One region of the Gorillibacterium sp. CAU 1737 genome, then DNA from elsewhere that is predicted to be linked to it. Evidence: riboswitches for the same ligand, from Rfam matches in the RefSeq annotation. Region 1 holds a riboswitch; the other holds the start of a gene.

Region 1 (3,959 bases):
GCAGCATGTATCCAACGGAGATGGCAACCGAGACGAGCACGCCTCCGACGGAGGTCGCTCCCCCGAGCAGAAGCCCGGACATCACCGAAAGGAATACCGCAAGAAAGATATCATCGAACAAAATCATGCCCAGGATCAATTCCGTCTCCGCGTTGCCGGTACGCCTAAGATCGACGAGAACCTTGGCCACGATCGCGGTGGACGAGACTGACATCATCCCGGCGATGATCAGCATTTCGTTAAACGGGAATCCGGCAAGATAGGCAAACCCGATGCCGAGACCAAAGTTGAGCAGCACGTACACACTGCCGCCAAACACGATGTTACGTCCTGATTTTATCAGCTTCGACACAGAGAATTCCAGCCCCAAATAAAACAGCAGGAACAATACTCCGATTCGGCCTAGAAATTCGATGAACGGCTGGCTCTCGATAAACCGAAAGTCAAAGATCCCGATCTTGGGCGCATGCGGCCCAACCACCATTCCAAGGACGATCAAAAATGGAATAATGGAAAATTTCAGTTTGTTGGCTAGCAAGGAAGCAAGCGCGACCAGGAGCAGGGCCGTTCCTACTTCAAACACCAAGTGATCCATAGAATCCCTCCCTCTTCTCTTTGTTTTATACATCTATTATACAGATAAATAAGCAAAAAACAAAACATTAACGAGAAAATGTTTGATTCTACGATTTTTTTTGCTCATTTTATTCATTTTTCCCGGTATACCACGAAAAATCGGGATGATCTCGCTTGATTCGGGATTCGTTCTCCAAGAGGAAATTGGAAACGGAAACTTTACAAAGGAAAAAGATGTGTTATAGTGGGGCTAACATCACTAGGGGGGCCAATAGGCTGAGATGGAGCAATGGAGCTCCGGACCCTTGGAACCTGAACTGGATCATACCAGCGGAGGGAAGTGAGTGGACCGGATCTGTCGCCTGTCTAACCTTTTATGATTCTATGGCGAATTCCCGACCCGTTCGTTTCCCTCTTGGGACCGAACGGGTCTTTTTTGTGCTCAAAGCTCCATCCTCATCGCGGCTGTTCCCCTCTTTGGAGAAAGGAGTCATCTTGTTGTCTCAAATGCTTGACGTCCATCGGATTTCCTATTCCTTTCAACCCGGAACAATACCGCCCGTTCTGTCGGAGCTATCCTTCTCCCTGCAGGCCGGGGATTTTGTCTCCTTGATCGGCCCGAGCGGAGCGGGCAAGAGCACCTTGTTCAAGCTTATTGCCGGACTGTTGGAGCCGGATGCGGGTGAGCTTTCCCTGTACGAAGCAGGCCCGGTTCCAGCAAAAGAGAGGCTCCGACATATCGGCTACATGCCGCAGAAGGATCTGCTGCTGCCTTGGAGAACCATCCTCGCCAACTGCCTGCTTCCCGGGGAGCTGGAGGCCAATCACGCATCCGCTTACTCTCCCGACCGCGTCCTGGCTCTGCTGGAGCGGTTTGGGCTCGGGACCGAGCGGGACTCCTACCCGGAGGAGCTGTCCGGCGGGATGCGGCAGCGCGCAGCCTTCCTGCGAACGGTCGCCACCGGTCGGCCTCTGCTCCTCCTCGACGAGCCATTCGGCGCACTCGATGCCTTGACCAAACAGGACATGCACCGCTGGCTGCTCTCCCTCTGGTCAGAGCTTGGGGTGACCGTGCTCTTCATCACGCACGACCTGGAGGAGGCACTTCTGCTCAGCGACCGTATCCTGATCCTAAACGGGAACGAGGGAGGGCTTAGCGAGACGGAGGTTCCGCTCGCTCGTCCCCGTTCCCCCGATGACCGGTTCACACCGGAATTCGTGAAGCTGCGGGAAGAGCTGGAGAGGCGGTTGCGTCCATGAGAACTCGACTGACACGAGGCACACGGACGACTCGACCTGTTCGACCAGCGCGAACATCCTGCTCTCCTCACCCATCCGGCCTTCGGAAAAGCGGCATGCGCATGCGCGTTGAAGCATACGGCCCCTTTCTAATCCTGGCAGCCTTGCTTGCCGCCGTGTGGGAGCTCGCAGCGCACCTGAATGCCGTGCCCGCTTACATCCTGCCCTCACCGTCCGCCATTCTTCGAGCACTCTTTGAGAACCGCCGCCTGCTGCTCGCCACCCACCTTCCGGTTACGGTGAACGAGGTGGTGATCGGGCTCGCACTCTCCACCGTCGGCGGAACCTTGCTTGCAGCCGGCATGAAGGCATGGCGGCCGCTGGAGCGTGCGCTCTACCCGATGCTCGTCATCAGCCAGACGCTGCCGCTCATCACCCTTGCCCCGGTCTTCATCCTCTGGTTCGGCTACTCGCTTGCAGGCAAGGTAGCGATTGCGGTCCTTACCGCCTTCTTCCCCATCGTCGTAGGAGCGTACGACGGGCTGTCGCGGGATTGCTCCGCCTACGTCGAGCTTCTGCGCGCCATGGGGGCGACTCGCCGTGAAATTTTCCTTAAGGTCCGCGTTCCATTCGCCTTGCCCGCGTACTTCTCCGGACTGAAGCTAGCCGCCGTCTATTCGGTAGTTGGCGCGACCATCGGGGAATGGCTCGGGGGCAGTGCCGGACTCGGGTATTACAGCCGCCGCATGTCGGCCAACCTGCACACCGCAGAGATGTTCGCTGCTGTCCTGCTGCTGTCCGTCCTCGGCATTCTCGGCTTTTCGCTCATTGCCCGCTTGGAAACCAAATTCGTCAACAGGAGGAACCTGAAATGATTCGTCGCACTCATCCTTTTTTCCCAAGAGCACTCGTGATCGCCCTTGTGCTGGTGTTCATCACCGGCTGTTCCATGGGCAATAGCAAGAAAGACGCGGCATCCAAAGCCGATGAACTCACGCTCATGCTGGACTGGTACCCGAACGCCGTGCATTCTTTCCTCTATGTAGCAGAGGAGAAGGGTATTTTCGCCAAGCACAACTTGAAGGTCAAACTGGAGATGCCCTCCGACACGAACGATGCCCTCAAGCTCGCAGCCGCAGGAAAAATCGATCTTGCCCTGAGCTACCAGCCGCAGGTGCTTCTGGCACGGGCGGAAGGCATCTCCGTCAAAGCCATCGCATCCGTTGTCCGCCATCCGCTGAACCACCTGATGGTGCTTGAAAACAGCGGCATCACCCGCCCTCGGGAGCTGGAAGGCAAGACCGTCGGTTTCTCCTCCATCCCACTCTATGAAGCGATGGTGAAGACGATGGTCAAAGCCGATGGGGGCGATCCCGGCAAGGTTACCCTTACGGACGTCGGCTTCAGCCTCATTCCGGCGCTCGCCACCAAGCAGACGGATGCCATCATGGGGGGCTTTGTCAATCACGAGAAGCTTCTTCTGGAAAAGGAAGGCCACCCGGTGAGCGCAATCGACCCGACGCAGTACGGGGTCCCCGATTACAGCGAGCTCGTGCTTCTGGCGAGCGATAACACCGTAACCAGCAAAAAGGATGCCCTCACTCGCCTTCTCGCCGCGCTGCAGGAAGCCCAGAAGGAAGTAGAGAGCAACCCTGGGGCTGCGCTCGATATCCTGCTGAAGCACGAAGACCAATCCTCTCCCCTGGACAAAGAGATCGAGGAAAAGAGCTTGGAGCTCCTTCTTCCGCTTATGACGGAGAAAAGCGCCCCCTTCGGCGCCCAGGATCCAGCCTCCTGGGAAGCCGTCCACCGCTGGCTCAGCGAGAACCAGCTCATCCCCGACAGCCTGCAAGCGAAGGATGCTTATACCCAGCTCTAACCAGAGCGTGTTTGCAGACACGCTCCAACTCACATCCCAAGGAGGAATCATCCATGAGTTATCTTGCCAAAATCCGCCAGGTTCATCCGCTCGTTCACAACATTACCAATATCGTCGTAGCGAACTTCTCCGCCAACGGTCTGCTCGCGCTTGGGGCCTCGCCGTTCATGGCGAGCGCAGTCGAGGAGGTCGCCGACGTCGCCCGCATCGCAGGGACCGTCGTGCTCAACATGGGCACGCTGGACAAAGCCTCCGTCGAGGCGAT
Region 2 (3,959 bases), on a different contig from region 1:
AAACAGCGGAGGAAACCGGCGGCGGCTTCGGCATGCTCTATCTCGACCTGGATCAATTTAAGAATATTAATGATACACAAGGTCACCTGAGTGGAGACAATCTGCTCGTTCAGGTCTCGCGGCGGCTGCTCGAAACCGTCCAGAGTGCAAGCTTCATTTCCCGCTTGGGCGGGGACGAGTTTACCGTCTTGCTTTCACACGTTAAAGGACCGGAGGATTGCAACCGGGTGGCGCGCATGATCCGACAAGCGCTCTCCTCGCCGTTCGTGCTTAACGGGCAGGATGTGTACATCACCACCAGCATCGGCATCAGCCTGTTTCCCGACAGCGGCACCGATTCGCAGACACTCGTCAAGAACGCGGATGCCGCCATGTACAAAGCGAAGGATTCGGGAGGCGACAGTTACTGCCTCTACAGCGCGGAGCTTCAGAAAGCCATCGAGGATCGCTTGACGCTGCAGACCAATCTCCGAAAAGCCCTCGAGAAAAAGGAATTCAAGCTGGTTTATCAGCCTCAGCTCGACTTGAATGCAGGAGCCATCATTGGAGTGGAAGCCCTCATCCGTTGGGATAGCCCGGAGCTGGGAGAGGTACCGCCAACCCGCTTTATCCCCGAAGCGGAGCGGTGCATGCTCATCATTCCAATCGGGGAATGGGTGCTGAGAGAGGCGTGCCGGCAGAGTGTCGAATGGCAAAAGCTCGGCTACCCGCCGATTTCGATGTCGGTCAACCTTTCCTCCGTTCAGTTCCAGGGTGATGATATCGTGAACACCGTCCGCACGGTCTTGTATGAGACCGGGCTATCCCCTCGATACCTGGAGCTGGAGATCACCGAAGGCATTTTGCTGCAGAACACGAACCGTACCATGCGCATTCTGCGGGAGCTGAAGGACCTCGGCGTGCGGATTTCCATCGATGACTTTGGGATCGGCTATTCGTCCCTGAGCTACCTGAAGCATTTCCCCTTCGATACGCTCAAAATTGATCGTTCGTTCATTCAGGAGATGATGCGGGAGCAAAAGGATCGCTTGATTATCGGGACGCTGATCCATTTGGCTCATAACCTGGAGATGAAGGTGGTAGCCGAAGGCGTCGAGACGGAGGAGCAGATGGAATCCCTTACATCATGGAGCTGCGATCTGGCACAGGGCTACTTCATCAGTCGCCCCTTGTCTCCGTCCCATCTGGAAGAAGGCTTGTGGATCAACAAATCCATGCTTGCCTAAAGCTTCATTCAAACACTTGCATCTTTCTTCAAAAAGAGCTATGGTAGAATCATTCCATTTTACAATCTCATAAGCCACCGGGAGCTTGAGTTCGTCAGGCTGAGATTGCGACCGCATGTCGCTGACCGGAAATCTGATCTGGGTAATGCCAGCGTAGAGAATAGCAGGGGTACGCAAACCGTCCGGTTATTCCGCACGGTTTTTTTGTGCGAATTATCGGAAGGAAAGAGCGGCCAAGCCCTTGCCGGCGTTGTTTTTCGAATGCCCCTCGACGCCCAAGCTTCATCACCATCAGAGGGAACGGTTGAGAGAGATCGAGAGGGAGAGGGGTAATTTCTATGTCAAAAAGAATCATGACCACCGCTGCTGCAGGTTTAGCGCTCATGGTGGCGCTGTCCGCATGCGGAGCCAAGGACGATGCCGGTTCATCTTCGGCAAGTCAGAAGCCGCTTAAGGAGATCAAGGTCGTCTTGGACTGGACTCCGAACACCAACCACACGGGCTTATACGTTGCGAAAGAGAAGGGTTACTATCAAGAGCAAGGCCTTGACGTGAAGATCATTCAACCGGGAGAAGCAGGGGCCGACAGCATGGTGGCTTCGGGGGAAGTTCCGTTTGGCATCGGCTATCAAGAGGGTTTGACGTATGCCCGTACGGAAGGCATCCCGCTGGTGTCCCTGGCGGCAGTCATTCAGCACAACACCTCCGGCTTTGCTGCTCCGGTATCCAAGAACATCAAATCTCCGAAGGATTTTGCCGGGAAGACGTACGGCGGCTTCGGCGGCCCGTCTGAAACCGCCATTTTGGAGACACTGATGAAGGCGGACGGCGCAGACCCGAGCTCGGTCAAGGTGATCAACATCGGCTCCGCCGACTATTTTACGGCAGTGAAGCGGGATGTTGATTTTTCCTGGATCTACTATGGCTGGACCGGTGTTGAAGCCGAGCTTCGGAATGAACCGATCGATATGATCTACATGAAGGATTTCTCGCCGCAGCTCGACTATTACACGCCGCTTCTCCTCACCAACGAGAAGATGATCAAGGAAAACCCGGAGACGGTTAAGGCGTTTATGGCGGCTACGGCGAAGGGATATGACTATGCTATCGCCCATCCGGAAGATGCGGCTGAGCAATTGCTCAAGGGAGCGCCGGACCTCGACGAGAAGCTGGTTAAGGCGAGCCAGGCATGGATCAGCAAGCAATACCAGGCGGATGCCTCGCAATGGGGAATTCAGAAGCTGGACGTCTATAAGGGCTATGCCGACTGGATGACGGAGCATAAGATTCTAGAGAAGCCATTTGATCCCGCGGCAGCCTTCACGAACGACTTCCTGCCCGGTCAAGGAAAGGGGAACTAACGCATGGCAGATACGTTGTTATCCATTCAAATCATTCCGAAGACCCCGAACGGGGAAGATGTGATCCCTTACGTGGATCGAGCCATTGAGATCATTCAGGAAGCGGGAATCAAGCACCGGGTAGGTCCGCTTGAGACGACGATGGAAGGCTCCTTTGAGGAAATGCTGGCGGTTGTTAAACGAATGAACGATGCGATGGTAGAGATGGGAAGCCCGAGCATCATCTCCCAGGTGAAAATCTATCACAATCCGGCAGGGGCATCGATTGAAAAGCTGACGGAAAAGTACGACGGATGAGAGCTGTCCGTTGGATGAAGGGAATCCTGCCGCCTCTCGGGGTGCTCGCAGGATTTCTCTTGCTTTGGCAGGCGGCGGTCATGTTCTTTGGGACGAAGAGTTGGATTCTCCCTAGCCCGCTCGCCATCTTCCGCGAGGGGCGGGCGAGCTATTCCCGTCTCTTTGACAATCTGGAATCAACCCTCGGCATCACGCTGCTTGGGTTTGCCATCGGTTCGTTGGTTGGCGTTGTGGTCGCTTGTCTCTTGCATGCGATTCCCGGTATGAAAGCCGGATTTTACCCGCTGCTGATCATGACGCAAAACATTCCCACCATCGTGCTTGCGCCGCTCCTCGTAATCTGGTTTGGCTTCGGGCTGCTGCCGAAGATGATTCTGATCACGCTGGTCTGCTTCTTCCCGGTGTCGGTTGCGCTCTTGGGCGGCTTCGCCCGAACCGACGCATCAATGCTGGATTACTTCCGCATGTCCGGAGCCAGCCGCGCCCAGCAGTTCTTCAAGCTGGAGTTTCCCCATGCGTTGCCCTCGCTGTTCTCCGGGTTGAAGATCTCGGCAACCTACAGCGTCATGGGAGCGGTGATTGCCGAATGGATGGGGGCGGAGATGGGAATCGGCGTCCTCATGATGAGCGCCAAGGCTACCTATCGGTCAGATCGAATGTTCGTTTCGATCTTCGCGGTCATCATCGCAAGCATGCTGCTCTTCTCCCTGGTAGCCCTGGCGGAGAAGCTGATCGTCCGATCATCCGGCAGCCGAGAGGAGGAGAGAAGATGAACCCATCGGCATTCTCGGGAGCAGAGGATTCCTCCGCCTACTTAACCATAACCGACCTGAGCATGACCTTTCGGGAACGCAAGCAGGAGGAAGAAGTGCTGGCGAACATTCACCTCCACGTGGCGAAAGGAGAGTTCGTCAGCATCATCGGGCCCTCCGGGTCCGGGAAAAGCACGCTGTTCCATCTCATCGGAGGGTTGCTGCAGCCCACTTCGGGTCACATCCGGCTCGAAGGGCAAGAAATTACAGGCAAGGTAGGGCATGTGAGCTACATGCCGCAGCAGCATGCTCTTCTGCCTTGG

The links. Region 1 has a riboswitch for thiamine pyrophosphate ahead of AAFN83_RS13320 (ABC transporter ATP-binding protein). Riboswitches for the same ligand answer to the same signal wherever they lie in the genome.
Region 2: another riboswitch for thiamine pyrophosphate. It lies ahead of AAFN83_RS04090 (ABC transporter substrate-binding protein); the one in region 1 lies ahead of AAFN83_RS13320 (ABC transporter ATP-binding protein).

What each region holds. Positions count from the first base shown of each region.
Region 1 is NZ_JBDQQO010000005.1:359,166-363,124, reverse strand. It holds gene AAFN83_RS13325 (cation:proton antiporter) at 1-595, opposite strand, end outside; TPP riboswitch at 828-932, shown strand; gene AAFN83_RS13320 (ABC transporter ATP-binding protein) at 1,084-1,836, shown strand; gene AAFN83_RS13315 (ABC transporter permease) at 1,938-2,690, shown strand; gene AAFN83_RS13310 (ABC transporter substrate-binding protein) at 2,687-3,694, shown strand; gene thiM (hydroxyethylthiazole kinase) at 3,748-3,959, shown strand, end outside.
Region 2 is NZ_JBDQQO010000001.1:882,520-886,478, forward strand. It holds gene AAFN83_RS04085 (putative bifunctional diguanylate cyclase/phosphodiesterase) at 1-1,226, shown strand, start outside; TPP riboswitch at 1,294-1,404, shown strand; gene AAFN83_RS04090 (ABC transporter substrate-binding protein) at 1,565-2,587, shown strand; gene AAFN83_RS04095 (thiamine-binding protein) at 2,591-2,884, shown strand; gene AAFN83_RS04100 (ABC transporter permease) at 2,881-3,657, shown strand; gene AAFN83_RS04105 (ABC transporter ATP-binding protein) at 3,654-3,959, shown strand, end outside.